Regions from separate parts of the Protofrankia sp. CiP1_Cm_nod2 genome, predicted to be linked through region 1. Evidence: riboswitches for the same ligand, from Rfam matches in the RefSeq annotation. Region 1 holds a riboswitch; each other region holds the start of a gene.
The links. A riboswitch is a leader RNA that binds a small molecule or an ion and turns the genes downstream of it on or off. The one in region 1 is predicted to bind cyclic di-AMP.
Positions count from the first base shown of each region.

Region 2: linked by a shared signal. The riboswitch ahead of NBW84_RS04300 (C40 family peptidase) and the one ahead of NBW84_RS14725 (transglycosylase family protein) in region 1 are both predicted to bind cyclic di-AMP.
Region 3: linked by a shared signal. The riboswitch ahead of NBW84_RS00185 (C40 family peptidase) and the one ahead of NBW84_RS14725 (transglycosylase family protein) in region 1 are both predicted to bind cyclic di-AMP.

Region 1 covers NZ_CAKKTL010000125.1:123-6,215, reverse strand. Annotated here, with positions in the region: partial or broken gene NBW84_RS14740 (hypothetical protein) at 1-90, opposite strand, end outside; gene NBW84_RS14735 (ATP-binding protein) at 432-791, opposite strand; gene NBW84_RS14730 (DUF3151 domain-containing protein) at 900-1,334, opposite strand; gene NBW84_RS14725 (transglycosylase family protein) at 1,569-2,312, opposite strand; cyclic di-AMP (ydaO/yuaA leader) riboswitch at 2,318-2,483, opposite strand; gene NBW84_RS14720 (transglycosylase family protein) at 3,089-3,808, opposite strand; cyclic di-AMP (ydaO/yuaA leader) riboswitch at 3,816-3,964, opposite strand; gene fbaA (class II fructose-bisphosphate aldolase) at 4,552-5,589, opposite strand.
Region 2 covers NZ_CAKKTL010000023.1:54-7,196, forward strand. Annotated here, with positions in the region: partial or broken gene NBW84_RS04295 (4-hydroxybenzoate 3-monooxygenase) at 1-1,246, opposite strand, end outside; cyclic di-AMP (ydaO/yuaA leader) riboswitch at 1,770-1,945, shown strand; gene NBW84_RS04300 (C40 family peptidase) at 2,134-3,108, shown strand; gene NBW84_RS04305 (PHB depolymerase family esterase) at 3,512-4,162, opposite strand; gene NBW84_RS04310 (MarR family transcriptional regulator) at 4,418-4,945, shown strand; gene NBW84_RS04315 (type 1 glutamine amidotransferase) at 5,057-5,803, opposite strand; gene NBW84_RS04320 (MurT ligase domain-containing protein) at 5,859-7,124, opposite strand.
Region 3 covers NZ_CAKKTL010000001.1:38,084-47,813, reverse strand. Annotated here, with positions in the region: gene NBW84_RS00205 (SPFH domain-containing protein) at 1-314, shown strand, start outside; gene tkt (transketolase) at 585-2,681, shown strand; gene NBW84_RS00195 (cold-shock protein) at 3,006-3,443, shown strand; cyclic di-AMP (ydaO/yuaA leader) riboswitch at 3,993-4,158, shown strand; gene NBW84_RS00190 (hypothetical protein) at 4,232-4,546, opposite strand; gene NBW84_RS00185 (C40 family peptidase) at 4,527-4,901, shown strand; gene NBW84_RS00180 (peptidoglycan-binding protein) at 5,299-6,087, shown strand; gene NBW84_RS00175 (trypsin-like peptidase domain-containing protein) at 6,386-7,345, opposite strand; gene NBW84_RS00170 (metallopeptidase family protein) at 7,678-8,022, shown strand; gene NBW84_RS00165 (DUF4394 domain-containing protein) at 8,465-9,313, shown strand; gene NBW84_RS00160 (DUF1876 domain-containing protein) at 9,616-9,730, opposite strand, start outside.

The DNA.
Region 1 (6,093 bases):
GACGTCGAACACGGTGGCCAACAGCCAGGCCATCAGGTCCGGGTCAAGCTTGGTCAGGGCGACCGGGGATTCGTGTTCGGCAGAGGGCATGGAAGCACGGTATGCACCGGATCCGCATACATCGGGCCTTGTCCGTGCTGAAACCGGTATCAGCAAACAACAAGGCCACTGTTCCGGCGGTTGTTCCGTCCGCTGTTCCGGCGACCACGGCCGTGACCGCGGCGTTGGCTGCCGAACGACGTGAATTCGGTGCCGTGGCCACAATCCTGGATTCACATCGTTTGTCGTGCCGACCGGTTTGCCGCGTCGCCCCGAGACACCGGCCCACCCGAGGCGGTTTACGGACTTCGTGGATCGAGACGGTGTCCGCCGCGCTTCAGTGCTCCTGCCGACCTGTCGACAGCGGATCGGTCCCGGGGCCCGGCGCGGCGTCAGGACGGGGAGAAGGCGTCAGAGCGGGGAGAAGATGTCGTCGGCCGTGACGGTGAGGATTCCGGGTGGCGGGTTGCGGATCTCCTCGCGGGCGCAGACGGCGAGGCGGATCGGGCCTGGCCGGTCCGCGTCCCGCTGGCCGGCACCAGCGAGCCCGCGACGGACAGCTGCGCCAGTTCGCCGCGGGCGGCGCGGCCGGCGTCGGTGTGGAAGACCGACCGCCGTCCGGCGACGAAGCGGTGCGGCAGGGCGGTCTTGCCGACTCTGCGCCGTCCCCAGACCACCACCGGCCGCGGGTCGGTCGAGGCCCACCAGCGTTCCAGCGCGGCAAGCTCTCCGGTGCGGTTGACGAACGTCATCCGCCTCTGCCTGCATCGCCCGTAACTTACATCGGACGTCAGTAGAGTGCCGGCGAGCCGTTGGCGGCCCATGCTGGCGGGTTGCCGCGCGGGGCCTCTCCGGTGGCTTCAGGTGGCCTTGAGCCCCAGGACGTCGGATGCCTGGGGGTCGCTGTCGGCGAGGAAGTCGCGACAGCGGGTGGCCTCCTCGGTCTCGCCGATCGCGGTGGCCGCGCGGGCCAGTGCCGCGAGCGCCCGCAGGAAGCCCTGGTTGGGCTCGTGGGACCACGGGATCGGCCCGTGCCCGCGCCAGCCCGCGCGGCGTAGCTGGTCGAGGCCGCGATGGTATCCCGTCCTGGCGTAGGCGTAGCTGGTCACCGGGCTGCCGGCGTCGAGGGAGCGTTCGGCCAGGGTTGCCCAGGCGAGGCTGGAGCCGGGAAAACGGCCGGCGACGGTCTGCGGATCCTCGCCGGCGCTCAGCGCCTGCGCCGCGGCGGGATCGATGGTGAGCTTGGCCGGTGGTGGGCCACCGAGCAGATCCGGTCGTTCGGGCGAGGGTGTCATGGGGCTCATCCTGCCGGATCCGGCCGGCCGCGCAGCCAGCCGGAGGGGGAAGTCCGTCAGATGATGGACCCGCCGGGAGGGGGAGAGCCGGCAGGTCCATCACCTGATCGGGGTACGAGGCGGGCAGGGCACCCGGCCGCGACCCGGCGGCAAAGGAACGGCGTTGAGCGTCCCGTGACCTTTAGCCGCAAAATTTCAAAGTCATAAAATGGTACGAAAGGTGCACCCGGTATGCTACAGGACGGTCGGGTTGGTGACGGTGACGTCCCAGAGGTTCTTGCCGACCACTCCAGCGCCGCCGTCGTCCACCCGGGTCAGATACGAGTAGAGCGATGCCAGTCCCTGGGACTCCCGCCCGAAGCGTCCGTCCACCTGGAGGATGAACCTCTTCTGACGCATCTCGCTCTGCCAGACGTAGGCGTCGGGGCGGACCTCGCCGGCCAGTGTGCTGGACAGCGCCGTCCCGGTGAAGTTCTCGGAGTTCAGCAGGGCCTTGGCGCGTTCCAGCGTCATCGCTGGCTGCACCGGAGTAATCGCACGCTGTACCGGGCTGGTGGTGGGAGCGCTGGGGGCGACGATACCGCTGGACGACGGTGCCGGGCCGCTACGGCTCAGGCCCAGCTTGGACGCGCAGGACGGCCACGGGGACCAGCCACGGGCGTTGTAGAGCTTGTAGGCAGCCTCGTCCTGAAGCGTCGGCGGCGCGCCGCTGGGCAGGCCGGAGTAGCCCAGGGCATGCCAGGTCTGGGCGTCGAACTGGTAGGCGCCGTAGTAGCCGTTGCCGGTGTTGATCAGATAGTTCCCGCCGGACTCACACTGGCGGAGTTTGGCGAAGTCGTCAGCGGTCGCGGCGCTTGCGGGTGCGGTCGTGACAGCCAGGCCACTGCTCACGAGTGCCGTCACGGCACCGGTGGTACGCAGGACCTTCATGACGGTGGAGGGAGGTTGCGGGGCGCGGTGCCTGCCACCAGACGGCATGTGGGTCGGTCCTTCCCGTCGCCTACGAGGTGAGCTGTCGGGTGCGGGCGGGAATCAGGCCCGGCCGGTGGCACCAGGAGGCACTGCCGGCTTTACCCCAAGGACTCCGTGGACGGACGTCCGGATGGTGGTTCCCCCGATCCTGTCCTTGTGGCTCCGCGGTAGCTCGGGCCGTACCGAACGGGGACAGGACTCGGCGTCCGTCCGGGCGGCCTCACCGATCCGGCGAGTGGGGAGGACTCTAGCGAGTCTGGTTCTATCGAAGCAAATCGGGGTGTCGGATGAACTACACCGACGTGACTGTTATCACCCGAATGGGCTAAGCGCCTTGAACGTGTCACCGTAGCTGACGGTGTGACTCCGCCCCGCGGCGGGGTCGCCTTCTCCGATTTCTGTGACTTATGGTGACGGACGAAGTTTCTTTCGTATCGTGAATGTGCTTGTTGTCACTTCTGGGGCACTCCGGGAAGCGGAGCCGTCCGGAGCGGTCCCCGGCCCTGCCGGGCCGGATCCGGGCCGGCCGCATCCGGGGTTCTCCTGGATGCGGCCGGAGGCCTGGCATGAAAGGGGATCGTGGCTGCGCTGTCCATGGCGCGCCAGCCCGGTCCGGTCGGATGTCCAGCCACGGGTGGGCCGGCTGTGTGCGGACTGTGCGTGCCGCCGGTGGGCGGTGCCGTCCGCCAGAGGCCGTTCGACCGCTGGGTCGTTCGGCCAGTTGCCGGCTGTTCGGCCGGCTGTTCGGCCGGTTGGCCGGTTGGTTGGCTGGCTGGCCGTGTTCAGTCGAAGGTGGCCGTCCAGGTCCGTGGGCCGCAGATACCGTCCACCTGCAGTCCCCGCGAGTTCTGCAGGAGGGTGGCGGCGAAGGCGGACTGGGGGCCGTAGCGGCCGTCGATCCTGATCCGGTAGCCGAGCCTGTTCATCTGGCGCTGCCAGGCTCGTACGTCCGAGCGCACCTGATAGATCAGCCCGGTGGTGAACAGCGTGTTGTCCGCGAGACTCTGCGCGCTCTGACGCACCACCCAGCGTTGGGCCCCGGTCGACCCGGCCGCGCCCGCCGAGCCGGTGCCGGTGCCGGTGCCGGTGCTGGGCGATCCGGCCCCGGACGAGCTGGCGCTCGCCACCAGCTGGTCGGCGCCCATCCCCTGGCCGCAGACCGGCCACTGGCCGAAGCCGGACCGGTTGGCCAGTCTCAGCGCGGCCTCGTCCTGGGTGGCTGGCAAGGCGTCGCTGGGCAGCCCCGGGTAGCCGAGGCTCTGCCAGGTGCTCAGCGAGAACTGGTAGGCACCGTAATAACCGTTGCCGGTATTGACGGTGTAGTCCCCCCCGGACTCGCACTGGCGTAGCTGCGCCCAGGTGGTGGCGGCGCTGGCGGGCTGTGACATCACGATGCTTCCGCCGACCGCCGCGGCCAGCGCGGGAGCGACTACCAGCGCCCGCGCGCCCAGCCGGATTCGGCCGGTTCCGTGCTGTCGATTTCGGGAACGTGCACTGGACATATTGGTTTTATGCCCTTCCCCACGCCTGCGAAGTGAGCTGTCGGGTTCGGGCTGGGACTGCCCGGCCGCATGTGCGGCTTCACCCCGAGGACGCCCGGTATCGGCGCCCAGAAGTGGGTCCCCCGTTCCTGCCACGAGTTTGGGTTTTCGTCGGGCGAGGGCAGGATTCGGCGTGCCGCCCGACGTGTGTTCGCTGTGTCGCGAGCACGGCGCAGACCATAACAACAATTGCTGGGCGCCGAACAAGCGGGGAATACGCTTCGTGAGGATGCGCACACCGGGCCGGCGGCTCTTGTCGGGGCCCGGGAGCGGATGGTAGCGCACGGGTACGCGCGCTTATTGATTTCATCATACTTTTATTGCCGGGAAAACTCGGTATCCCGCCGTGCCGGTGGCGATCGGGGCCGGATTATCCGGATAGGAGCCAGTGCGTGGGCCGGCGATCCGCGTGCTATGGGCCGGAAGCCGGGCCCGGCCGGCCCGGCGCCCGCGGCGCGGAACACCGCTGATTCAGCCGAAGACACGTCGAACGGCAGGACCATACGTACAGTGCCGTGATCCGACGATGATGCGACCTTTCCGGAACCTGCGTCATATACGGATGGCCGTTGAAAGGTGACGGCCATCCGGTCACCCGGGCGCCGGGAGGCCGATGGGTCGGCACCCGCACGCGAACGCTCGCCAGCCGGACGACGAAGCCCGGTCTGGCGAGCGTGTTGTGGGGCCGTCCCGCCCGAGCGGGGTCAGTTGGCGAGGGAGCGTCCCGCGGAACGCAGGTCCTCGCACGCCTTCACGACTCGGGCGGCCATGCCGACTTCGGCCGCCTTGCCGTAGCTGCGCGGGTCGTAGTGCTTCTTCACGCCGACCTCGCCGTCCACCTTCAGAACGCCGTCGTAGTTCCGGAAGACGTGGTCGACGACCGGCCGGGTGTACGCGTACTGGGTGTCGGTGTCCACATTCATCTTGATCACGCCGTAATCCACCGCTTCGCGGATCTCGGACAGGTCGGAACCGCTCCCGCCGTGGAAGACCAGGTCGAGAGGTCTGGCCCCGGCTGGCAGCCCGAGCTTCTGCGCGACATACTGCTGACCATCCCGCAGGATACTCGGACGGAGTTTCACATTGCCCGGCTTGTATACCCCGTGCACGTTTCCGAAGGTTGCCGCGACCAGGTAGCGGCCCCGTTCCCCGGCGCCGAGGACCTCGACGGTCCGCCACATGTCCTCGGGCGTGCTGTACAGTTTCTCGTCGATCGCGCCGACGATGCCGTCCTCCTCACCGCCGACGACACCGATCTCCACCTCCAGGACGATTTTCGCCTGGGCCGTGTCCGCCAGCAGCGCGTCGGCGATTTTGAGGTTCTCCTCGATCTCGACCGCGGAGCCGTCCCACATGTGGGACTGGAACAGCGGCTCGCGGCCCTCCCTGAGCACCCGCTCCTTGGAGATCGCGACCAGGGGGCGCAGGTAGGTGTCGAGCTTGCCGGCAGGACAGTGGTCGGTGTGCAGCGCGATGTTGACCGGGTACGCCTTGGCGACATGGTGGGCGAACTCGGCCAGCGCCTGCGCGCCGAGCACCATGTTCTTCACCCGGGTACCGGAGAGAAATTCGGCCCCTCCGGTGGAAATCTGTACGATACCGTCGCTCCCGGCGTCCGCGAAGCCCTTCAGTGCGGCATTCAGGGTTTCACTCGACGTGACGTTGATCGCAGGGTAGGCGAATGCCTCCGCCTTGGCCTGGTCGAGCATCTGGGCGTAGATATCTGGGGTGGCAATGGGCATCGGTCTGGCTCCTGTGGACAGTCGGGGCGCGGCATGCCCGGTTCGGTGATATTTTACCGATTCGGACGTGTGCCGTGCCGGGAAGTTGCGCGAAGGGTATGACGAACGCTCCCCGTCCGGTAGGACGGCCGCAACGGGTGAGTACGGATGTTCTGTCGGGTGTGGTGCACTATGCCGTCGTCCTCACTCCCGGCTTCGTCGGGAGCGGTGTCGTCCGTCGGTTTCCGGTTACCCGGTGACGTTTTCGGTTACCCGGTGACATCGTCCCGCTCGCCGCCGGGGCAGCCCATGACCGGCTCGGGCGCGTCGTTCATCGCGGGGGAGCGCATCCAGCGGATCCTCGATCGCGTGGATCTCGTTGCCGCGGCCCGCACCGATCTGTGCCCGGCGGACGCGTGCTGGCGACCGGGGTACCGTCGATCGCGATTTCCGGTGCCATGGCTCGTTATGTTACCGGGAAGCATCCGGCCGCGCTCCGCCTGAATGCGCCGGAAGTCGCCCGTA
Region 2 (7,143 bases), on a different contig from region 1:
CGGCGGCGACCGGTGAGGTCCGGAGGCGGTCCAGGCGAACGTCCTGCAGGCGCCGGGCGAACGGGTCGGCGAGCTCGACGTTGACCATCCGTAAAAGTTTCGCCGATGCTTCCTGTGCCAGCCAGGCCCGGCCCTGGCACACCTCGGAGTAGGCGTCCAGCGGGCGTTCGTCCGCGTCGTGCAGGGCTGCCACCACCGCGAGCGCGAGTGTCTCGCCGTCAACGATGGCGAGCCCGGCGCCCTTGGCCGCCGCCGGTGGTACCCGGCGCGCGGCGTCCCCGGCCAGTACGAGGCGCCCGAAGCGCATCGGTTCGTAGAAGACCGAGTCCATCGTGATGACGTTCGGCGGCTCCAGCAGCGGCCCTTCCGCCAGTTCCCAGTCGGCGTCCACGGCGAGCCGGGCGTGCAGTTCCGCCCAGATCCGCCCGGCCGGCCAGGCCGCGGCGTCGGCGGTGGCCTCCACCTGTAGGTAGAAGCGGCTTGTCCGGTGGTCGCGCAGCATGTGGCCGGCGAACCCCCGGGGACTGACCCCATAAATGATCTTATCGGTGGACGGGGCGACCGCGGCCAGGACCGCGAGCCAGGCCCATGCGCTGTCGCGCTGCCGGATGGAGCGTAACGCGCCCTCGGGGATCGATCCTCGGGAAACACCATGATGGCCGTCGCAGCCCGCGATGAAACGGCTTTCCACCACCTGCCGCTGCCCGCCGGCCGTGACGAAGGAGACGGCGGGGTGGTCGGAGGCCAGCGCGCCCAACATCACGTCAGTGACGCCGAACTCGATGACGCCACCCGCGGCAAGGTAGGCGGCAACCAGGTCGGCGACAAGCTTCTGCTGCGGGTAGACAACGTGGTGGCGTCCGCCCGCATGGCGAGCATACTCGACGACAAACGCTCTGCGACGATGTCGGAACTCACAGTCGTGGTGCGGCACACCTTCGGCTCGCAGGCCGTCGGCGAGCCCGTTGCGCTCCAGGGCGTCCACCGCCGCCGGCCCGAGCAGCCCGGCGCGTGGACGGCTTTCCACCCTGGCCCGACTGGCGGCCTCGAGCACGAGCGTGTCGATACCCCGACGAGCCAGCACGACCGCGGCCACCAGGCCCGCGACACCCGCGCCAATCACAACAACGCCCACCCGGCGAGGACGCGGCCGGGAGGCGGGCGCGTCCGGCTGGCGCACACCACGCCCGTCCGGCACGGACCCCGACGCGGACCGCGTCATGGCGAGCGCCTCCCCGGGGAGCATCGGCACGATTCCTGATCATCCGTCACGCTGCCCTGATCACGTGACTGACCTGGAAGGACCGATCCGGACGAGGCACTGCCAGAGTACGACGTCACATTCCGACACGCGTCAGAAGGCCGACAACTCGGCATCAACCAATCGGACAATTTTCGCAAAAAGAGCAGAGTACCGCCAATGGGCAGCCTTGATCGCTACTTAACGTAGCAGTATTGCTCACTATCTGTACTCGAAGGCTCCTGGTCGACCGTCTGTCGCCGCTATGGCGTATTGTCATCCTCCGCATCCCGCAAGTCACGGAAAGCGGCACGTCAGTCGGGCGACCGAAGGCCACAAGCCAGCCGGTCGCACCCGGCGCCGCCCCGGCCGGCGAAGGAGGATGGGGTAGAAGAGCCGGTTATGACACTTCATACAACTACTTGGGGTAGTTGTGAGGGACTAGTGTTTACTAGCGCCATCCGTATGAACTAGTCTCGCGCCGACGTCACGACGCACCGGGCCGAACTGCCGAATCCTGCCCACGGTCCCGGTGTTCCCTCCGAGTCGTCACCAGGGCAGGAGCGGGGGACCCATCCTCCACCGGACGGCATCGAACCGCGGTGTCGCCCTCGGGGTGAAGTGTGCAGCGCGATGGTCGCGCGACCCACCGGGCAGCCCAGCCCGAACCCGACAGCTCACCTCGCAGGCGAACGGGAAGGATCACAACCTTGTCTGCGCATGATGTGCAGCCTGATCCAGCAGTACGATCGCGTTCGTCGCAGGCGGCTGCGCCGTCGTCCCGCCAGCACCCGATCGACCGGCACGTCGACCGTCCGGCACGCGGCCGGCATCGCGCGCCCGCGCCGCAGCCCGGAACGGGCCGCTCGCGAGCCCGGGCCGCTGTCGCCGTGGTGACCACCGGTACCGTCGCGGTGTCCGGTGTCGCCCTGGCCGGATGCGCCACGGCCGACTCGAACTCCGACGATGCCTCCGTCACCTCGCCGATAACGCTTGGATCACAGTTCGGCAGCCAGGCGTCACTGGCCAACCTGCGCACCTCGACCATCAATCCGCTGTCCACGGGTGGTTCCGGATCGGTCACCAGCCAGGTACTCAACCAGACCGACCTGCATCCCAAGAACGGCGTCGTGCTCAAAGTCACGAATCCGGACGTCTCCGTGAAGGCCGACCAGCCGGTGGAGATGGGGTTCTCCCTCGAGGACGCGGTCACCCACGCACCGCTGGTCAATCAGCTTGTCAAGGTCCAGGTGAAGCTGCCGGAGGGATGGGCCACCTTCAAGCACCTCTACACCAACGAGCAGGGCTTCACCAGCTACACCGCGAAGGTTCTCACCACCACGCAGATCACTGCGATTTTCGACGGGACCGACGCCCTGCGCTCGACACGGTCGACGAACGTCGGCACGTTGACCGTGATTCCCAACACCCCGCCCGTGCAGCGCTCTCCCCAGATCACTGGCCTCGATGCCCCGACCATGAGCAACGCCATCTCGGGCGCGCTCGCGGCCGCCAGCTCGCTGGGTGAACGGGCGGTGTATCTCGCGGCCCAGCAGGCCGGGAAGCCCTACGTCTATGGCGCTGAGGGCCCCTACACGTTCGACTGCTCAGGACTGGTCCAGTACGTCTTCAAGCAGCTGGGACGCAACATCCCCCGCACCGCCGAGGGACAGTACGAGGCGACCACCAGGATATCGCAGTACAACAAGCAGCCAGGTGACCTGATTTTCTACGGCGCACCAGGTAACATCTACCACGTCGGTATTTATGCGGGCGATGGTAAGATGTGGGTGGCACCCAAGTCAGGTGATGTCGTCTCGCTGAGGGCCATCTATACCACGTCATATTCCGTCGGCCGGGTTTTCTGAGCGAACCGGTCAGCCCGCGTCCACATCCGGCTGTCAGTACGCGGCTTCGCGTAGTGGCAACCAATATACTGTAGAAACAATTCACAGGCGGGTTCCCGCGCGGCCTCCCCCTCCGATTGTGCGTGAACCTTGCCGCCAGGTCGATCTTGTCGACGTCGACACCGGCCTGGCGGCGCTCCGCGGCATCCCGCGATGATGACTTCCGCTGGTTGGACCGAGCCAACCCCCCCAGCTCGGAAAGCCCGGCGGAACAAGAGGCTTCCGTCGGCCGGTCGTACTGGACCCCCCCCACAGTCCGGCCGGTCGGCGGGAGCCGCCCTCTCCCACCGACCGGATGCGCGGCCGAGGCTGGAACCTCATCAGACGCCTTCTCCGCGGGCCTCCCAACCCCGGATGCCCGCTCCTACGCCTTGGGCTTCCTGGAGAAGTCCCACAGGCTGCGCGTGACCTGCTTGTCCCACGTCCCGTCGACATGCTGGACATGGGTTCCCGACGGGCAGTTCGGGACCTGCCCGACCGGCCCCACCACCGCGACGGCGGCGAACTTCAGGTTGTTGTCAGGCGCCCCGCAGGCAATCGTGAGGGCGGCCCGCCCACCTTCGCCAAGACCCCAGATGTAGATCTTGGACTGGTCGATCTTCGACCGCTTCTCCGACACGTAGCGCACGACGTCACGCAGGTACTGCACGTCCGCGCCCCGGGGGTCGTCCAACCTCCATTCGCCGTCCACGGCTTCCGGGTAGACCACGGCGAAGTGCTGCCGGTCGGCAAGCGTCGAGGCTTCGGTGATCTTTTCGATCGCAGCCGCGTCGCTGTTGTTGTCATGCAGGACGAGGACCAGCGGCAGGGGCTTGCCGGGGTCGGCGTCGGCATGAACGGCGAGCTCGCGTTCGGCGGAGGCGTACCCCGCCGGTATCTTCGCCCGCTCGGTATCCGGGCTACCCGAGCGAGACACGTAGATCCAGGCGACCACGAGCACGGCACCGATGATCAGCACCCGCTTGCGGTTCTTGGCCCATAGCTGTTTCCCGGCTTTCAGCGGATTCGACACCACGAGACAACCGAACCACACCAGGAGCCGTCGATTCGGCAGATTCGCCTCGCGTCGCGGGCAAGTCGGGGCCACCCGGAGTGCGCTGTCTCACACCCAGTCAGCTTGCGATACCGATTGACTACTAAAAGTAGTCAAACAGGCATGTCCGGTACGGCAACCACGGCACGGCTCGTTCGTTGACGTGGTGTATCCACCAGAATCTCGACAACATCGGATTGCGGGGCATACGGCTGCCGGAACAGGGGTGAGGCCGAAGTGGACAGTGGTCAGGAACTCGACCATCGACTGATCAAGATTGAACACGAGCTGTCGGTGTTCGGCCGGCGCGCCGAACGCTTCCGGATGGCCATCGCCGGCGAGTCCGGGACGGTTCTGGACCGCTCCGCCTACCTGCTGCTCAGCCACATCCACGAACACGGCGCCGTACGGCTGACCACCCTGGGCACGGTGTTCGCCCTGGACATCTCCACGGTGAGCCGCCAGATCGCCGCGCTTGTCACGGCCGGGCTGGTGGAACGCGCCACCGATCCCAGCGACCGGCGGGCGACGCTGGTGAGACTCAGCACCCGCGGCCAGCAACGCTACCTCGCCACCCGCTCCGCACGGGTAGAAAAAATCAATACCCTGGTACGCACCTGGGACCAGGAGGAACTCGGTGTCTTCGGCGCGCTGCTGAGCCGGCTGAACGTGGCGATCGCCGAACACGACCGCGCCCATCTGCCGCCGCAGCACGACGAGCCGTGTCCCGCACCCGCCACCCCGCCGGCCGTCAGGACGGACTGACGGCCGACGGCCGGGCACCGGGCGACAGGCCGCTCCCCCCGCGTCCGGGCGCAGGCCCCCCGGCTGCTTCCCGCGCCCACCGAAGGTTCCCCGCGGCCGCCCGGCCCCGGGTCAGGCATGGACGTCCAGGGCGTGCAGGCGTGCCTGGCGCAGCACCTCCGTCTCCGGCGGGCCGGCCAGTTCCGGCAGCCAGCCATGCACCCAGGACAACAGCAGGTCGGCCAGGGCCGGGTTCTGCGCGAGGACCGGACCGTGCAGGTAGGTACCGATCACACGGCCGTCCACGACACCGTCGGTGTGGTCCGGGGTACCGTTACCGACCCCCTTGCGCACGATCCCGAGCGGCCGGCCGTGCCCGTTGGGCAGTGCCCGGGTACGTCCCCCGTGGTTCTCGTAGCCGAGCAGCAACGGCAGCTCGAGCTCGGGGACGGGCTCGACGACGATGTCACCGACCGCGCGTGGCGGCACCGGCTGCTCGAACGAGCGTCGCGTCTCCACGTCCACCAGGCCCAGGCCGTCGTGGATACGGCCCTCACCGGCGGGGAAGGACGCACCGATCACCTGGTATCCGGCGCACACCGCGAGCACGGCCGCGCCCTGGGCCACCGCGTGCGCGATCGCGCTGTTGCGGCGCAGCCCCTCGGCGGCCAGCACCTGCGGCTCGTCCTCACCGCCGCCGAGCAGATAGATGTCGCAGCCGGCCGGCACCGGCTCCCCGGCCGGGACGCCGATCACCTCGGCCGGCAGGCCACGCCAGCGCAGCCGCTGCGCCAGCACGGTCGCGTTGCCGCCGTCGCCGTACGTCCCGAGCAGCTCCGGGTAGATCAGGGCGATCCGGGTCGCCGACTCCCGGCTCATGCCGCGGCCCCGGTCATGTCACCGTGGATGGTCACCTTTTTGGTCACCTTTTTGGTCAACTGTTCGTCCTCACCGGGGCGACCCGCCCCAGGATGTCGCGGAAGGCGGTGTAGTTCGCGACCACATCGACGATCTTCTCGTCCAGAACCGCCGCCGCGCTCTCGGCATCGGGATGGACCGTGTGCGGGATCTCCGCGTATGCCAGCCGGACGCTCATGTCCTCCTTGCGCCCACCGGTGACCAGCACCCGCCGGCCCGGCAGCCGCTCGAACGGGACATCCCAGATCCACGACGGGTCACGCCCGTCAGCGGTCTGCGCGTTGAAGTCAACGATCACCGGCCGGGTGGGCGTGCTGTTGAGCAGCTCCATCATCTCCACCCAGCCGGCCGGGTTCTTCGCCAGCAGCAGCCGCCCGCGGGTACCGGAGTCGCCGAGCTCGACCTCCTGGTAGCGGCCCTGGACGTCCTCAAGGCCGGTCATCGCGGCCAGCGCCTGCTCGACCTCGACCCCGAAGAGCTTCGCCGCCGCGGCGGCCATCGCCGCATTGCCGAGGTTCACCCGGCCGGGCAGGTCGATCGACGCCGTGAGGTGACGGCCGAACCAGAGCAGCTCGTGCGGCCCGGTGACCGAGACAAGGGGCTCAGGCCGGGCCAGCCCGCAGCCGCACCACCAGCCCGTGGCGTTGCGGTGCAGCAGGCTGGCGCACTGCGGGCACACCATCGCGTCCGCCGTCCAGTTCTGGCCCGCCGACACCCAGACCTGGTTCGACCAGCCGGCGGCGGCCCAGGCCACCAGCGGGTCGTCGGCGTTGGCGATCGCGGTCGCGCCGGGCAGCTCGGCGCCGAGATCACGCCAGAGGCTCGCGATCCGCCGGGTCTCGTTCGACCGGTCGAGCTGGTCACGGCTGATGTTGAGCAGGATGACCGCGCGGGGCTGGATCTGCCTGGCCACTTTGGGCAGCCAGATCTCGTCCACCTCGAGCGCGGCGGCCGCGTCGTAGGGCGGCTTGGACAGGGCGGCCAGCACGCCCGCCGCCATGTTGGCGCCACCGCTGTTGCTGCGGACCGGGCCGAGCGTGCCCAGCGCGCGGGCCAGCAGCCGGGTGGTCGTGGTCTTGCCGTTGGTCCCGCTGACGCAGGCCACCAGCTGCCCGGCCGCGACCTCGGACAGGATCTCCGGGGAGACCCGCAGGGCAAGCTTGCCGCCGATCATCTCACCGGATCCGCGTCCCAGCTGGCGGGAAGCCGAGGACGCGAGTTTCTCCACAGCAAGGGCGGCACGGGTGCGGGCGGAGAACCGGCGCGGGAAGGGTGTGCTCATCGCCTCCCCAGCGTGCCAC
Region 3 (9,730 bases), on a different contig from region 1:
GCGAGATCCTGCGCGCCGAGGGTGAGAAACAGGCCGCGATCCTGCGCGCCGAGGGAGAGCGGCAGGCGAAGATCCTCGCCGCGCAGGGCGAGGCGGAGGCCATCACCACGGTGTTCCGGGCGATCCATGCCGGCAACGCCGACCAGAAACTGCTCGCCTACCAGTACTTGCAGACCCTGCCGCGCATCGCCGCGGGCGAGGCGAACAAGGTCTGGATCGTCCCCAGCGAGCTGACCAGGGCGTTCGGGGGCCTCGCCGCCTTCGGTGGCCTCGCCGACGGGCCGGACCACACGGCCGGCGGGCAGCCTCGCTGACAGCTTCCCGCCCGGTCCCCCGCGTCTGCGTCTCCGTCCGCGCGGACGTACCCGCGTGTACGTACGGTCACCGTAGTGACGCCGTCGGCCGGTACGTTCTCTCCTGACATCGGAGCCGGGAAACGAGAGCGCGGGAGCAAGGCCACAGCGGCGCCCGCACGGCCCCGACGCCCACCGGAGATCCGTCACCGCTGGATACGATCTAGGGCGTGGACCCGCAAGCGCCTGCGACGGACGTTGTGGGCGTCCTATCCGACACAAAGGATGTACATGACGCCCACCGAACAGCCGGCCATCACCGACACGGACGATCTGTGCGTCGCGACGATCCGCACACTGTGTATGGACGCGGTGCAGGCCGCGAACTCCGGGCACCCGGGCACCCCGATGGCCATGGCACCGGTGACCTACACGCTGTGGCAGGAGTTCCTGCGCTTCGACCCCGACGATCCCTCCTGGCCGAACCGGGACAGGTTCGTGCTGTCGGCGGGGCACGCGTCGGCGTTGCTGTACGCGATGCTGCACCTGGCCGGTGTCCGGGCGGTCGGCCCCACCTATGAGACGCCCGGCGGGCCGGCGGTCACCCTCGACGACATCAGACGCTTCCGCCAGCTGGACGGGAAGTGCCCCGGCCACCCGGAGTACCGCTGGACGTCCGGGGTGGAGGCGACCACCGGGCCGCTGGGCACGGGCGCGGCGACGGCGGTGGGCATGGCCATCGCCGGGCGCTGGCTGGCGGCGCGCTTCAACCGGCCCGGCTTCGACGTGTTCGACCACGACGTGTACGCGCTGTGCGGTGACGGCGACCTGATGGAGGGGGTCGCGGCCGAGGCGGCGTCGCTGGCCGGCCACCTGGGGCTGGCCAACCTGTGCTGGATCTACGACAACAACCACATCAGCATCGAGGGCGGCACCGACCTGGCGTTCACCGAGGACGTGGCCACCCGGTTCATCGCCTACGGCTGGAACGTCACCCGGGTCGGTGACGCCAACGACCGCACGGCCCTGGGCCGCGCCTTCGAGACGTTCCGCCGCGAGCCGCACCGCCCGACCCTGATCATCGTCGACAGCCAGATCGCCTTCGGCGCCCCGACCAAGCAGGGCACCGCCGCCGCGCACGGGGAGCCGCTGGGGGAGGAGGAGATCCGGGCGACGAAGCGGTTCTACAACTGGCCGCCGGAGGCCCGCTTCCTCGTCCCCGACGGGGTGTACGAGCACTTCGCCGCCGGTGTCGGCAAGCGGGGCCGGGCCGAGCGGGACAGCTGGCTGGCCCTGCTCGGCCGCTACCGGGAGGCACATCCCGATCTCGCCGGCCAGCTCGACCTGCTGTGGGGCGGGCAGCTGCCCGACGGCTGGGACGCCGACATCCCCGTCTTCCCCGCCGACGGCAAGGGCCTGGCCACCCGGGACTCCTCCGGGAAGGTCCTCAACGCCGTCGCTGCCCGGGTGCCCTGGCTGGTCGGCGGCTCCGCCGATCTCGCCCCGTCGACGAAGACCCGGCTGACCGTCGACGGCGCCGGGGACTTCCAGGCCGCCAGCCCGGGTGGGCGCAACCTGCACTTCGGCGTCCGCGAGCACGCGTCGGCCGCGGTGGCCAACGGGCTGTCCCTGTCCGGGCTGCGGCCGCTGTGGTCGACCTTTCTGATCTTCTCCGACTTCGCCCGCGGCGCCCTGCGGCTGTCCGCGCTGATGGAGCTGCCGGTCATCCACGTGTTCACCCATGACTCCATCGGGGTCGGGGAGGACGGGCCGACGCACCAGCCGGTCGAGCAGCTCGCCTCGCTGCGGGCCGTCCCCGGCCTGCTGGTGATCCGCCCCTGTGACGCGGGCGAGGTCGCGCAGGCGTGGCGGGTGGTGATGGGCCTGGAGCAGGAGCCGGCCGCGCTCGTCCTGAGCCGGCAGGCGCTGCCGACGCTGGACCGGGCCCGCTACGCCGACGCCGCCGGGCTCGCCCGCGGCGGCTACGTGCTGGCCGACCCCGCCGACGGCGACCCCGAGGTGATCCTGATCGGTACCGGCAGCGAGGTGCACCTGGCCCTGGCCGCCCATGAGGAGCTGGCCGCGCAGGGGGTGCGCGCCCGGGTGGTCAGCCTGCCGTCCTGGGAGCTGTTCGAGCGGCAGCCCGCGCGGTACCGCGAGCAGGTGCTGCCGCCGGCGGTCCGCGCGCGGGTCGTGGTCGAGCAGGCCGCCACGCTCGGCTGGGAACGGTACGCCGGCCCGGACGGGGTGATCATCGGGATGCGGACCTTCGGCGCGTCCGCCCCGCTGCGGGACCTGCAGACCAGATTCGGTTTCACCCCGCGGGCGGTGGTCGACGCCGCCAGGCAGAGCCTGGCCGCCGTCCACGCCGCCGGTGACCCGGCGTAGACCGTAAGGACACGGATCCGCGGCTTGTGACCATGACGTCGACGGCCGGCTGGCCCCCGGGGCGCTTCCGGGGGCCGGCCGGCCGGTCAGCTGGTCAGCTGGTCGGCCGTTCCGCCCCGGTGTATCCGCGCTCGTTCCCCATCGGCCGCTGTCGGTCGTTCCGCGCTCCGGGTGTCGGGCTTGACCTGGGTAGGCGTACCTGAGACGGTGAGCAGGTCCTGCGGTCGCGCGAGCGGTCCTGGGGCTTGGTTGTACACAGGTTCGTCTGGTGTGCAGTTCACTTGGTACAGGGCTGGTTGGCACAGAGGTTGTACAGGGGCAGATGTGGTGGGTACTGGTAGAATTCTGCGTTTCGACGGGGTTCGCGGCTACGGTTTCATAGCGCCCGATGCCGGTGGCGACGACGTTTTCATGCACGCAAACGATCTTCAGGACGAGAAGCACCTGTTCCAGCCCGGAACGCTGGTGGAGTTCGAGGCGGAGGAGAGTGACAGGGGCCCGAAGGCCTCGGTCGTCCGTCTGATCCGCCGGGCTCCGGCCCGTCCGGCGCCCGTGTATCCGGTGGTCTCCCCAGGTGTGGTCAACGGGCGTTCGAGCGCCGACGACGACGACATGTGCGACGTCCTCACCGTCGGGGAGTTCCGGCATCTGCTGACCGAGACGCTCATCGAATCGGTGCCGACCCTGACCGGCGGCCAGATAAGCCAGATACGGCAGCGACTGACCACCCTCGCGCAGGCGCGCGGCTGGGTCGAGTCCTGACCGACGCCGCTCCGCCCGGGGCCCTGCCTGGCCCGGGGCGGACCGGCGGCCCCGCTGGTGCCCGGGCGTCACTGATGCCCGGACGCTGCGCCGTCCGCGCTGGCCATGCCGCCGGCCGCGGCGTGCGCACGTCCGGGTTCGTGGCGTTGCTTCGGCGGTCCGTGGGCCCACCCGGGCGATCCACTGCGCCCGACAGCGCAAACGCTGTTTCGGGCAGTGCAAATGCTGTGCCCGACAGTGCAAATGCTGTGCCCGACAGCGAAACACAACGGTGGAAAAAATGTTGTTGCCGGTCCGCATCGGCCGTTTCACGATACGCGCTGGTTAACCATGGGAGCGGTGTGTAGCGCCATCACGCTGCGGCCAGCTCGTACCGTCCCGGCAGCCATCCTGGGACGGCCCGCGTAAATGATGCGTACGGTGAGTGTTGTGCGCCGACATGCCGAGAAAACCGCCGCTTGCGGTTACCAAAAGTAGTTCGCTACGTTGGCCGGGCTCTCAACGGCACCGGACCGCACGCCGAGTTCTGTCCACGGTCCGGTGTCTTCCGACTAGCGATCGCCAGGACAGAAGCGGGGGACCCACCTTTCCGCCGGACGTCGCCACCACGGTGGCCGTCCTTGGGGTGAAGTCGGCCGCGCAGGTATCCGCGCGTCGACCGGGCTTCCCGGCCCGAACCCGACAGCTAACCTCGCAGGCGTATGGGAAGGATCATCGTTGCCTGCACACCAGGTGAATTCAGGTCCGGCTGCCGTAGGTCATCCCAGTCCCAGTTCCAGGCGCGGTCGTCATCGCGCGCCCACGACCCGCTCCGCCCTCGGCCGGATATCGGCACGTACCGCGGTTGCCGCCGCGGCCACCGGTACCGTCGCCCTCTCCGGGCTGGCCGCACCGGCCCTGGCGAACGACCGTGGCGCGGGCACGGGCGGGACGGGGTGGACCGACGCCGCCACGGCCGGCACGACCACCGCGGCCGGCACGACCGCTGCCCGGCCCGCTACCTTCACGATCACCCCGGCCGTCTGGTCGGCGGCCTCGTCGCCGGCCGCCGCCGCGGGCGTGCGCACGCTGTCGGCGCAGCCGGTGAGTTTCTCGACGTCCACCAGTGGTTTCGGGGCGAAACTCGTCTATCTGGCGTCGAAGCAGGCCGGAAAGCCGTACGTGTGGGGTGCCGAGGGGCCCCGGGCGTTCGACTGCTCCGGCCTCGTCCAGTACATCTACAAGCAGCTCGGCCGCAGCGTCCCGCGGACGGCCAACGCGCAGTACAACGCCTCCCAGAAGATATCGAAGAATGCCCGGCAGCCCGGTGACCTCATTTTCTTCGGCCGGCCGGGCGGCATCCACCACGTAGGGATCTACGCCGGGAACGGGATGATGTGGGCCGCCCCGCACACCGGGGCCGTGGTCCGGCTCCAGAAGGTCTACACCGGCAGCCATCTGGTCGGCCGTATCAGGTGACCCGCCCGCCCGGGCCGGGCTGGCGGCCACGGGGTGTTCGGGTGCCCCGGGCGGACAGCGCGGGCAACAGCCGGCGGCCGCCGCGAAAATTTCTCCCGGCCACTGCCGGGTAACTGTTCCTGGAGCCCCGGGCAGGTCCGGCGCGGGTCCCGCGCCGGATATCCAGAAAATTCCGGCCGGAGCGCACGGTGCTTCTCCCGGAGCGCTCCGGAAATGACCGGGAAATTTTCTGGACGAATGCGGTCGACGGCCTGCGCCCCGGTCTGCCCGACGTGTTCCAGTCGATCAGGCGCGCTGGGAAGAGCAAACCGTCGGCTGCTCGAAGGAAATGCTGTCCTGGCGCCGCCAGTGAATTTGACGAGCCATTTCGACGATACTTTTGGATGAGAAACTGATCATGTCCAGGGGAAGACACAGAAAACCCGGCCGGTGCAACGGCGCGGCATTGGTGGGCACCGTCGGGCTCATCGGGACGACGGCCGGAATGATGCTGACCGCGGCCCCGGCCAGCGCGGCCGGGCCGTCCGGGCCCGCCGTCGTCGCCGACACGGCCATCGCCCGTGTCGCCGCGAACGCGGGGCTGCCCAGCTGCCGAGGGGTGCCGCTGGGCACCTGGGTGGCGGTGGCGCTCGCGGAGTCCGGTGGCAACGCCAGGGCGCGTAACGCGCACGGTGAGGACTCCCGCGGGCTCTGGCAGATCAACGCGCGGGTCCACACGGGCTGGCTGGCGGGCCGGAACCTGTACGACCCGGCCACCAACGCGTGGGCGGCGAAGAAGGTGTGCGACAGTCAGGGCGTGCGTGCCTGGAGCGCCTACACCAACGGTTCCTACCGCCGTCATCTGGCGCGGGGGAACGCCGCCGCGGCAGCGGCGAAAGCCAGCCCGGCGAGCATGTCGACAACGCGGTCGAGCGCCCCTGTCCCGCCCGTCAGCGGGATCAGCTACATCACCCGGAACTGTTCGCTGCCAGCGTCCACGGCAACCGTGAGAAACGGCAGCAAAATGCGTACCGAGGTGGCCGCGGTACAGCGGCGGCTGACCGGTATCGGATATCCTCTCACCGTCGACGGGATATTCGGCCCGCAGACCACCAGGGTGGTCAAGGAATACCAGCGGCGGCACGGCCTCGCGGCCGACGGAACAGTCGGCGCCCGCACCTACGCCCAGCTGTTCCCGTGCGGCTGACGGCTGGGTGCCACTGACGGCCCTGGGTGCCTCCCCCTCCCTCGGGCACCCGGGGCGCCACCGTCCGCGGGCGGCCACCGTCCCCGCCTGGGCGGGCCGGTGGCCGGCGGCCGCCCGCGGACGTTCGCCCACCAGGCCGCGACCGGCGTGAGTCTGTTGTCGTGTATGTTCATGTTTTCTGGCCGTATCAGCGCATTCTGGCTGTATTGGCGCATGCTGGCAGCATCAGTACATTCTGGCTGTATAGGCGCATTTTTGCCATATCGGCGTACACCGCGACAAACTCGTGCCGATCTTCTCAGGTGAGTGCCAGTTCCTGCGGGACGACGATGACGTCGACGAGCGCGCCGCGCCGCCACACCGTCAGTTCGAGCGGGCGGCCGATGGTGTCCTCCGTCATCAGCCGTTGCAGATCCCCCGGGGTGGCGACCGGCTGCCCGGCGACGGAGAGCACCAGGTCGTCGGCGAACAGGCCGGCGCGACCGGCCGGGCTGCCCGCGACGACCTCGGCCAGCCGCACCCCGTGCCGCCGGCCGGACCGCTCGGCCAGGTGTGGCGGCAGCGGTGCCCGGGTGCTGGCGACCCCCAGGTAGGCGCGCCGTACCCGGCCGTCGCGCATGAGCGCGGCGAGGATGCGGCGGGTGGTGGCGTTGACCGGGACGGCGAGCCCGAGCCCGATCCCGGCGACGGCGGTGTTCACCCCGACGACGTGGCAGTCGGCGGTGACCAGCGCGCCGCCGGAATTGCCCGGGTTGAGCGCGGCGTCCGTCTGGATCACTTCGTCGATGACGCGGACGGTGGCGCCGGCCCGGGTGGGCAGGGAGCGGCCGAGTGCGCTGACGACCCCCGCGGTGACGCTGCCGGTCAGGCCCAGCGGGCTGCCCACCGCGACGACGAGCTGACCGACGGAGAGCGTGTCGGCGTCGCCGAGCGCCGCCGGGGCCGGCGTGCCGCTACGGGCCCGCAGCACCGCGAGGTCGGAGAGCGGATCGGCGCCGATCACGTCCACTTCGCTGTGGGTGCCGTCGGCGAACTCGGCCATGCCCGCCGCGCCGCCGCCGGTCTGCCGTCCCGCGCGCCTCGGTCCGCTGTCGACGACGTGGGCGGAGGTGAGCAGGAAGCCGTCATCGGTGAAGACCACGGCGGATCCGGCTCCCTCGCCACGCGGCGTCCGTACCCGCAGGCTCGCGACAGCGGGGGAGACGGTGGCGGCGACTCGGGTGACGACCTGTGAGTAGGCATCGAGCGGATCCTGCATCCCGGCCTCCTGTCCCGCTTACATAATTACATCATGAGAAGCAGTGGACGCCGGACAATGTTCCCCGGGCGTCCGCCGGACGTCCTCCTGGACGTCCCCCTGGAGCGCCGGTCAGGTAGCGCGGAGCCCATCCACGACCACCCGCACAGGCCATGATCCAGAAGAGTTTGTCGTTGTGTACGCTTTTTGGCCGTAAAAGCGTACACAACGACAAAATTACGCCGATCTTCTCCGGCGGCCGACGTCCATCCAGGCCTGTTCATTCCCCGTGCCGGTGCCCGGCGGTATGGCGGCGCCGCGCCGGGACGGCGTCTGAAGGTAGGTTCACCGACGTGGTCGAGGTGTCCAGGCAGCGCTTCGAGGCCCTGGTGGCCGAGGCGCTGGACAGCCTGCCACCGCAGCTCGGCCGTCAGATGTCCAACATCGCGGTCGTTGTCGAGGACGAGCCGCCGTCGCCGGGGCTGCTGGGGCTCTACGAGGAGGTACCGCTGACGCAGCGGGGCGACTGGTACAGCGGGGTGCTGCCGGACCGGATCACGATCTACCGGCGGTCGATCTGCGACCTGGGCCGGACCGAGGAACAGGTCGTCGGGCAGGTACGGGTGACCGTCATCCACGAGGTGGCCCATCACTTCGGCATCGACGACGGGCGGCTCGCCGAGCTCGGCTGGGGATAGGACCCGCCGGCGGCCACCGCGGCCCCACCATCCGTCGGCGTGCCATCCGTCGGCGTGCCATCCGTCGGCGTGCCATCCGTCGGCGTGTCGTGCGGTGCGTCCCGGCCGGGCGGCAGGGCCAGCGTCGAGCCACGGCCGGTGTAGCCGTCGCTGCCGTCTGGAACGGCGTGGCCGCTGTGCCGTCGTGTGTCGCTGTGTCGCTGTGTCGCTGTGTGGTCGTGTGCCGCTGTGCCTGTTGCCCCGCTCCGGGCGAAGTCGCCGTTTGTAGCGTCCTTGTTGGCAGATAGTTGACTTGTGGTTGCTCTACGTGTCTACTTCATGTCGTGGCCAGTCAGCTACGGAAAGTCGTCGTCTGGCCATCTCGTCGCTGTTGAGGCGACGTGTCCCGCAGCGCCGCGCCGGTACGCGAGCTGCCGGTGCATGAGCTAGCCAAGGAGCAACTGTGCGTAGAAAGCTGAAAGCGGCCTTCGCCACCGCCGTGTTGGCAGGCACCCTGGGGACCGTGCCGCTGCTGGCCGGGCAGGCCACCGCCGCCAGCCCGGCCGGGACGGACGGCAGGACGCCCAACCTGCAGGCGGTCGGCCTGACCAGCGATGGCGGCAGGCTGGTCCCGTTCTCCACCCGGTCCCCGCAGCGCGCGGGGGCGGGGGTGCCCGTCACCGGGCTCATCGGCCAGGACACCTCGCTCATCGGGATCGACTACCGGCCCCAGGACGGGCTGCTCTACGGCGTGGGCAACGGTGGCGGCGTCTACACGCTGAACACCACCACCGGAGTGGCCACCGGAGTGTCCCACCTGGGTGGCCCGCCGTCCGGTTTCACCTCCTTCGGCGTCGACTTCGACCCTGTCGACGGCCTGCTGCGCGTCGTCAGTGACTCGGGGCTGAACCTGCACCACGATGTCGTCACCCATGTGACGACCACGGACACCCCGTTGTCCGCCCTCGGTGCCACCGCCGTCGCCTACACCAACAACGACAGCGACCCGGCGACCGGCACCACGCTGTTCACCATCGACACCAACCTCAACCAGCTGGCGATCCAGGCGCCGCCGAACAGTGGCACCCTCACCACGGTCGGCGCACTCGGCGTGGACCCGGCTCTCAACGCCGGTCTCGACATCTACAGCACGGTCTCCGGGGGCACCTCCGTCGACGCCGCCGGGTTCGCGGCGCTGTCGGTCGCCGGTCAGTACGGCCTCTACTCGGTCAACCTGCTCACCGGGCACGTCAGCCTGATCGGGCAGTTCCCGGCCGGGACCGCGGTCTCCGACCTGGCCGTGAAGCCGTAACGACAGTCCTCGTTCACGGCTCTTCCCCGTTCGCGGCCCGTTCGCGGCCCCCGGTCGATCACGGACCGGGGGCCGCGTCGTCTCCCCGCCCAGCGGCCCCGTCCCAGCGCCCGGTCATGAGAACGAGTAGGCATACGGCTGCCGGAGCGGCCGGCTGTCCCTCGTTCCCGTGATCTGATGCGTTGAACTACTGCCGCATCGCTGTGGTCAACGCTGTTGACGGCATTGCCGCAACGATTTGATCTTCAGGGCGGCCTCGCGGCCGGACGGGGATTGACCGCGGGGCCGCGGCTCGGCCGCCGTCAGGGGCGGATGCCCTGGTGGTGCTGCGGCATGCGCAGGCGGGCCGTCTGGTGGGTGACCGCCTCGATGTCGCCGGCCGCGGCGTCGAGCAGCTGATACGCCAGCTCGGACAGT